One region of the Microbulbifer sp. CAU 1566 genome, then DNA from elsewhere that is predicted to be linked to it. Evidence: predicted binding sites of a transcription regulator. Region 1 holds the regulator's gene; the other holds the start of a gene.
The links. The regulator LexA, encoded in region 1, represses DNA repair genes until DNA is damaged. The targets are predictions, from matches to a motif close to ACTGTNTNTANANACAGT.
Positions count from the first base shown of each region.

Region 2: the regulator LexA is predicted to act here: its motif matches at 1,513-1,530, upstream of imuA (translesion DNA synthesis-associated protein ImuA).

Region 1 is NZ_JALNMG010000003.1:36,457-40,857, reverse strand. It holds gene topA (type I DNA topoisomerase) at 1-1,627, shown strand, start outside; gene M0G74_RS08585 (DUF6586 family protein) at 1,643-2,161, shown strand; gene M0G74_RS08580 (hypothetical protein) at 2,242-2,499, shown strand; gene lexA (transcriptional repressor LexA) at 2,663-3,271, opposite strand; gene M0G74_RS08570 (TIGR00730 family Rossman fold protein) at 3,453-4,094, shown strand; gene M0G74_RS08565 (DUF6763 family protein) at 4,114-4,401, opposite strand, start outside.
Region 2 is NZ_JALNMG010000002.1:743,171-747,571, reverse strand. It holds gene M0G74_RS08395 (DNA polymerase Y family protein) at 1-740, opposite strand, end outside; gene imuA (translesion DNA synthesis-associated protein ImuA) at 767-1,453, opposite strand; gene dcd (dCTP deaminase) at 1,670-2,239, shown strand; gene M0G74_RS08380 (NAD(P)/FAD-dependent oxidoreductase) at 2,263-3,465, shown strand; gene M0G74_RS08375 (hypothetical protein) at 3,477-3,662, shown strand; gene M0G74_RS08370 (S46 family peptidase) at 3,710-4,401, opposite strand, start outside.

The DNA of each region.
Region 1 (4,401 bases):
GGCGATTCGCCCATCCGACGTGCGGGTAAAGCCGAACATGCTGTCCGGCATGGAGCGCGATGCTGAACGTCTGTACACCTTGATCTGGCAGCAGTTTGTGGCCTGTCAGATGACGCCCGCCCAGTTTACTTCCACCTCGGTCGTAGTAACGGCGGGTGACTTTGAGCTGCGTACCCGCGGCCGGGTAATTCGCTTTGACGGCTTCCTGAAAGTGGCGCCGGCGCAGTCCAAAAAAGACGAAGATCTGGTACTGCCCGATATAAAAGTGGGTGAAAAGCTTAACCTCAAAAAGCTGGATCCGAAGCAGCACTTCACCAAGCCGCCTGCGCGTTTCAGTGAAGCGGCGTTGGTTAAAGAGCTGGAAAAGCGCGGCATCGGCCGGCCGTCCACTTACGCATCGATTATTTCCACCATTCAGGATCGCGGCTACGTACGGCTGGAAAACCGTCGTTTCTACGCGGAAAAAATGGGCGATATCGTTACCGACCGCCTGAGTGAAAGCTTCAAAAACCTGATGGATTACGGTTTTACTGCCAGCCTGGAAGAGTCCCTGGATACGGTGGCAGAGGGCAAAAAAGGCTGGAAAGACCTGCTTAACGAGTTCTATTCCGACTTTAGCCAGCGACTGGAAGTGGCGCAGGACAAAGAGGGCGGCATGCGCCGCAACTCGCCGACGGATACGGATATCGAGTGCAGCCAGTGCGGTCGCCATATGCAGATTCGCACCGGCTCCACCGGCGTCTTCCTGGGCTGTTCCGGTTATGCGCTGCCGCCGAAAGAGCGCTGTACCAACACCATGAACCTGGTGTCAGGTGAAGAAGCGGTGGATGCGGACAAGGACGAGGATGCAGAAACTCGCCAGCTGCGCGACAAGCGCCGTTGCGGCAAGTGCGGCACCGCCATGGACAGCTATCTGGTGGATGAACACCGCAAACTGCATATCTGTGGTAACAACCCGGACTGCAATGGTTTTGAGGTGGAGAAGGGCACCTTCAAGATCAAGGGCTATGATGGCCCGCTGATCGAGTGCGACAAATGTGGCAGTGATATGCAGCTGAAGTCTGGCCGATTCGGCAAATACTTTGGCTGTACCAATGAAAGCTGCAAAAACACCCGCAAACTGTTGAAAAGCGGACAACCGGCGCCCCCCAAAATGGACCCGGTGCCCATGCCAGAGCTCGCCTGCGAAAAAGTCGACGACACCTACATCCTACGGGATGGCGCTTCCGGCCTGTTCCTGGCGGCAAGCCAGTTCCCGAAAAACCGGGAGACACGTGCGCCTCTGGTGAAGGAGTTGCTGCCCCACAAAGATGAGATAGATCCCAAGTACAGCTTCCTGTTTTCTGCTCCCACGGAAGACAACGAGGGGCGGGATACGGTGGTCCGTTTCAGTCGCAAGACCCAGGAACAGTATGTTCAGAGTGAGGAAGAGGGCAAAGCGACGGGCTGGAAGGCCTTCTACAACAACGGGAAATGGGAAGTAGAAGCCCCAGCGAAGAAGGCTGCTGCAAAGAAAGCTCCCGCGAAAAAGGCGGCTGCGAAAAAGGCACCGGCCAAGAAAGCTGCGGCTAAAAAGGCGCCTGCCAAAAAAGCGGCTGCCAAGAAAGCCCCTAAAGAAAGTTCCTAAAGGGTAGGTCTGTACTTGAGCAACCCCTATACCGGCACAGTGGCCTCGGCCCTCCGCAAATGCCAGATTCTGCTCCAGTCGCTGGATGAGCGGGGCAGTACCGAAAACCCCCTCCTGCAAGCCGCTTTGCAGGAAGGGGCGTTATTGCAACTGTGGCGGGCATATCGTGCATTTCTCGGCGAGCAGTCCCACCAGTTGGGTCTGGGCACTGGTGTGGTGCCAGAATCCGCAGCGGCGCTACAGAGCCTGCTGACGGCCCGGGGCAAATTCAGTGCGGACGTCGGCGAGCTGGTGAGCCTGGCGGAAAACCCGGATAGCTGGTTCTACCCGATGGCAGTTGCTTGGATTGGGCTCTGGAAGCTTCCGACTAGCGCCGGGCAGGGGCCTGACGGAGGGGCGGGCGTACAGACACTGATTCCGGTGCGGCAACTGGAAGATATGCCGGTTGCGGTGGACCCCGAGTGTCTCAATCGCTGGCTGCGGGGGCTTACCGAGCTGGTGCAGCGGCAGCGGGTACAAGGCGAAGAGTGGTAGCGCCTTCAGTGGGCGCCGCAGATTAATCACTTCCCCCTGTGTTACAATGGCGGAAAATCATGCTGTAACTGGAGAAGTGAATGTCTTCTGAGACCTACGAAATCATCGAGTTGTCCAATGGTGATGTGGCGCTGCGACGCGCTGGTCACAAGGGAGACCCGCTGGTGCGTATTCATTTCTCAGCGGAGAGCCTCGAGTTTTTGCGTGAGCACAAGATTGCCATTGCCCGCGCCATGCTGGAGGCGGGAATTGAGGCGGTGCAGGATGTGAATGAGCTGGAAGCAGAGCCGGAATCCTTCGAGGAAGACGTGGATGTGACCGAGCACACGGTACACTGAACTTGCTTAAACCTACCCCGCAGTGTCGGTGATTTCGGCCGCTGTAACGGGTTGTAACGGAAAGATACGGGGCGAATCGTGTATCAAACGCCGTGAAAGACGCATAAAAAAACAGGGCTTGAGGCCCTGTTTTTTTATGTCTGGAAGATGGTGAATGCGCGCCTTAAAAGGGATTCTGGCGAATCACACCAACCGCCAGGCCTTCAATGGCGAAATTCTTGTCACGCATATCCACCTGAATAACATCAAAGTCATCATTCTCCGGCAGCAGCTGGATGGTTGCCTGGTTGCCGCGTCGCTTGAATCGCTTCACGGTCACTTCATCCTCAATCCGTGCCACTACTATCTGGCCATTGCGGATGTTGTCCGTGCGTTGTACGGCCAGCAGGTCGCCATCAAAAATACCGGCATTCTTCATGCTCATGCCGTGTACCCGCAGCAGATAGTCTGCCGGTGGGTGGAAAAACTCCGCCGGGATCTCGCAATATTCTTCAATATTTTCTTCCGCCAGTACCGGATTACCTGCCGCGACCCGGCCAACAATGGGCAAGCCGCTCTGGTGGTCTGGAATCCGGATACCGCGTGAGGCGCCGGCGACCATTTCAATTGCGCCTTTACGCGCCAGTGCTTTGAGGTGTTCCTCTGCCGCATTCGGAGAGCGGAAACCGAGCTCCTGGGCAATCTCAGCTCTGGTGGGTGGGTATCCGGTATCGTCCAGATACGTTTTGATCAGTTCCAGTACCTGAGCCTGGCGAGCGGTAAGGTTTGTCATGCGCACTTTCCTGTTGTCTGTATTTTTATACAGTTGCTGGGATTATATACAGATTTCTCTTGCACGCAATCTTCCGGGGGACTGTGTGGGCTAGCTGCTAGACTTGGGGTACCTGTCGGCTTTCAGGTTGTATGGGCATCCAGTTCCCCAAAAGGGGAGTCGGGCAATAAGGAGAAGGCATATGCTGGACGCAAAAATGCCAGAAGCGTGGCGCGTGCTGCGAATTCAATCGGAACTCGTCGATGGTATCGAGCGCCTGATTACATTGAAGGGCGCGGTGACGGTTTTCGGCAGTGCAAGATTCCGTGAAGATGCGGTGGAATATCAGGAAGGTGTGCGCCTGGGCGAGTTACTTGCCAGTGAAGGAGTGCCGGTTATTACCGGCGGCGGCCCCGGGATTATGGAGGCCTGCAATCGCGGCGCATTTACCCAGGCTGGTGCCTCAATCGGCCTGAATATTGAATTGCCATTTGAGCAGACGCCGAATCCCTATCTCGATATCAGCCTGCACTTTCGCTATTTCTTTGTGCGGAAGTTCATGTTCGTGAAGCATGCCGTTGGCTTTATCGCCATGCCCGGTGGGTACGGAACCCTAGATGAACTTTTCGAGGCGCTGACGCTGGTACAAACGCAAAAAGTCCGGCGTTTTCCTATTGTTCTGGTAGGGAAGCGCTACTGGGCGGGATTAATCGACTGGTTGATGGAAACGGTGTTGGACCGGGAATGCATCGATGCCGGTGATTTGAACCTGTTCAAATTGGTTGACACGGTCGAGGAGGCGGCAGAGATCATCGTGGAATATATTCGCGAGCGCGATATTTGATGGGATCTCTACCCCTCAGTTAAATACTTTCATCGGTCCCGGGAAAAGACTCGCCTTCCAGTTTGTCGATGGCACTTTGTGCGGGCGAAAATAAGGGACTTTTGAATCCGGCATCCTCATCATCCTGCATTTCGCGCGCGAGGCTTCCATATCCGGCGTTGGCATCTTCCGGAGGTGCTGCACCAATCACGGGTAGTCGCGGCCAGCTGAGAAAGTCAATCTCATCCAGTGCGCCGTCGATGTATTGAACTTCAATGGTGCGAGAGGGGTGATCTACTGCCACCACTTCAAACAATTCACCAGATTG
Region 2 (4,401 bases), on a different contig from region 1:
CGGGTGCCGTTCAGGCGTGCCTGGTAGTCGATAAAACTGCGCCCGAAGCGATTGCCCACTTCCGACAGGGGGATGGCCAGGAGCTGGCTGACCCGTTTGATACCGCAGGCGTAGAGCTTGGCGATGGCTTTGTTGTTACAGTCCAGCAGTTTGCTGGGGGCGAAGCTGATCCACTGGCGCCACTGCTGTGGGCTGGGGGGGCTCTGGGTTTCTTCGAGCCACAGGCGGTGCTCAGGTAACTGGCTCAGCAGGTGTGCGGCGCTGGGGCTGTGGCCCAGGCCCATGACATGGCTAATACGCATCTTGCGCAGCTCTTTGCGCAGTTGTTGTAACAGCGGGGCCAGGCCGCCATTGGCCTTGAGGCTGCCACTCAGCTCCAGAAACAGGCAGGCGGGGCCGTCATCCCCCTGGTCTTTCTTTTTGCCTTTTTTCTCGCCGGGGTGCGCACTGCCGCGCGGGGATACCACCGGGGTAAAGCTGTAGCCCCATTGGGCAAGCTGTTGCAGCAGCTGGGACTCCCGCTCCGGGTCGCGTTCCAGCAGTTCCAGTTCGGGGCAATAGGCGCAGGCGGTGGCAATCGTCAGTCCCGAGGCTACGTTGCGTGCATGCCCTGTGGCGTTGGCCTCCAGGATCAGGTTGCCATCGGTAACGGCCAGAGGGGTGCTCTCACTATCTTTGCGCCCGGCGCGGGTGAGGGCTTCCAATGGCAGTCGGGGAAACTGAATACAGAGCCAGAGCATGTGCTGTCCTCCCGTTGCGCCTGAAATTAGTGCAGCGGCTGGTCGCGGCGAACCAGCCTCGGATTGCGGGCCAGGTGTATGCGCTGGCCGGATTTACCGTTCAATTGCTTGAGCAGATGCAGCGCCAGCTGCTCGCCATCACTCTTCAGTTGCAGGCGCAGGGTGGCGGGGGAGGGACTCAAGGCGCTGGAACCGGGGCGGAAGTGGAAGTGCAGGCAGTCGCCCTCACGTGCGGCAATTTGCAGGCGACGCAGGTCCTTGTCTGCCGGAGTCTCGCTGTTCTGCCAGTTCACCAGGGCACCACAGGCCCCGGATTGCAGGGACTGCTCTGCGGCCCACAACTGGTCCCGCTGGCCACGGGGGTGCAGTATCAGCAGCTTTTCCAGTTGTACCCCGGCCTGTACCAATGCCGGTGCGTAGGGGATATGAGGAGGGTTGACCAGTATCACCATACGTCCCTGGCGAGTCATTTCTGCCAGGGTGGGCAGGATGAGGGACATTTCACCAATTCCTGCTTTATCGACCAGAAACTCGGTGGTGGCGCCGCGGGGCCAGCCATGATTGGCGAGCAGTGCATCGAGACCGCGATAGCCGCTGCTGATTCCGGTGCGGCGCTGTTGCTGGCGGTTGGCCAGTTGCCAGATATCCGGCCGGGTCAGTAGCCGCTGCAGGGACTGATTTTCGGTCTGATTACTTAACTGTTTGTTTTGCATGAAGTTTTCGGCGCTGTTCACGATCTGTTGGCTCCACACTGGCGGTCTGCAAGGGGTTGACTGGTTGCATATACAGTATCTACTGGCAATTTATACAGTAGTCATCCAGTGTCGGCAAGCCCGTACCAGGTAGACTGGCACTTTTTTGCACAGGGTAAACCGGCTATGATTCGGCCTCTTTAACGACCGCCAGAATTGAACAAGCGAGGGGACAGGGTGAGCATCAAATCCGATAAGTGGATTCGTCGTATGGCCGAGAATGAGGGGATGATCGAGCCCTTCGAGCCGGGCCAGGTACGCCATGGTGAATCAGGCGACCGCTTGATCTCCTACGGCACCTCCAGTTACGGCTACGATGTACGCTGTGCCAGTGAGTTCAAGATCTTCACCAACGTGCACTCGGCGACTGTGGACCCCAAAGCCTTTGATGAAGACAGCTTTGTGGACGTTACTGGCGATTACTGCGTCATTCCGCCCAATTCCTTCGCGCTTGCCCGCACCGTAGAGTACTTCCGTATTCCGCGCTCGGTACTGACTATCTGTCTGGGCAAGTCCACCTATGCCCGCTGCGGCATCATTGTGAATGTGACGCCACTGGAGCCGGAGTGGGAAGGGCACGTGACCCTGGAATTCTCCAACACCACCAATCTGCCCGCGAAGATCTACGCTAATGAAGGTGTGGCGCAGATGCTGTTCTTCGAATCCGACGAAATCTGTGATGTGTCCTACAAGGATCGCGGTGGCAAATATCAGGGCCAGCGTGGCGTCACTCTGCCGAAGACCTGATTGTTATCTGACGACCTTTTGCCATGACAGATTTTCCTGCCCAGGCCGATGTGTTGATCATCGGCGCCGGTGCCGCCGGCCTGATGTGCGCGGCGGTGGCGGGCAAGCGCGGGCGCAGTGTGCTGGTGCTGGACCACGCCAACAAAGTCGGCAAAAAAATCCTGATGTCCGGCGGCGGCCGCTGCAACTTCACCAACCTGTACACGGCGCCGGATAATTTCTACAGCGAAAATCCCCACTTCTGTAAATCCGCCCTGGCCCGCTATACCCAGTGGGACTTTATTGCGCTGGTGGAAAAGCACGGGATTCCCTACCACGAGAAAACCCTCGGCCAGCTGTTCTGCGATAACAAGTCCCGGGATATTGTCGATCTCCTGTTAACCGAATGTCGGGAAGCCAAAGCCCAGATCCGGACCCGCTGCGATATTCAGCGCATCGAGCCGCTGGGAGGCGGGTTAAAAGGTTTTGAAGTGCACACCTCGCTGGGCAAGGTGGTGTGCGAATCCCTGGTAATCGCCACCGGCGGGCTGTCGATTCCCACCATGGGAGCGACGGGGTTTGGCTATGAAATTGCCAAACAATTTGGCCACAACATAATCCCCACTCGTGCAGCGTTGGTACCCTTTACCCTGAACAAGCGTGCACTGGCGCGACAGCAGGAGTTACCGGGAACGTCGCTGCCGGTGAACGCCAGTTGCGAGCAGGGCAGTTTTCACGAGCAGATGCTGTTTACCCACAAAGGACTGAGCGGCCCGGCGATATTGCAGATATCCAGTCACTGGCGCGAGGGTAAGAAGGTAGCGCTGGATCTGGCTCCGGGGCTGAATCTTCCCGAGTGGTTGAGCGAACAGCGGGGGAGTAAGACCGAGAGCTACCTTCACACAGTATTGGCGGAACTCTGGAGCAAAAAACTGGTGCAGTTCTTCCTGCAGAGGAACGGCCTGGAGAGTAAACCCCTGAAGCAGTACAGCGAACATGCACTGCGAGAAGCGGGAGAAAAGCTGCAGACCTGGGAGCTGGTGCCCGAGGGAACCGAGGGCTACCGCACCGCAGAAGTGACTCTGGGCGGAGTAGACACCAATGAGGTTTCATCTCGCAGCATGGAGAGCCAGAAGCAGCCGGGATTATATTTCGTTGGCGAAGTGCTGGACGTGACCGGTTGGCTGGGTGGCTACAATTTTCAGTGGGCTTGGGCGTCGGCCCATGCGGCTGGCGCTGAAGTCTGAGAGAGAAAATTATGGGTGACGTTCTACCATTCAAGAGAAAGACTGCCTGGGAAAAACACAAGGGTAGCAGCCTGTGTCGCGATGGCTTTCACAAATGGATTGTGGTGACCGAGCGCAAATTTGATGTGAAACAAGGGAAGCTGGTAACCGAATACCGCTGTCAGCGGTGCGGGAAAACCAAGACCAAATTACTGTAAATAAAAAAGCCGGCATATGCCGGCTTTTTTATTTCTTGCTTTTGCTATCAGTCTTTAGGTGCGGCAACACCCATTTCTTCCAGCAGGTTGTCGGCGTGGTCGATCTTCTCCATGACCCACAGCATGTATTCCACATCCACGTGAATCGCACGGGTATTGTCGTTGAAGTCCCAGTCCGCATTGATGCTGTCGTAGGTACCGTCGAATACCAGGCCGATAAACTCGCCCTTGCCATTCATGGTAGCGGAACCTGAGTTACCGCCGGTAATGTCTACGGTGGTCAGGAAGTTCACCGGAACCGAGTCCAGTTGCTCATCATAGAAACGACCGTAGTCCTTGTTCTTGATCGCATCCAGCTGTGCCTGGGGCGCGTCAAAAGGATCTTCACCGGTGTATTTGGCTTCGATACCGCGCAGGGTGGTGAAGGGTACAAAGCCGTCTTTACCATCGTTGCCATCGGCTGCGCCTTTGATGGTGCCGGCGGGCGGGGTGTAGCCTTTTACCAGACCGTAGGTCAGGCGCAGGGAGCTGTTGGCATCCGGGTAAACGGGTTTACCCTGCTCGTTGTAGTAGGCAATCAGCAGGTCCATGTACTGCGGGCGAAGCTCGGCGAAACGACCGGCCATGGCCTTGTCGCGCTGCTCGATAGCGAAGCGATCGTCGTAGGTGGCAACGGCCAGCTGGATGAAAGGATCGTCGCTGTTGCGGAAGTCTTCCGGCGATTTTTCCATCCACGCGA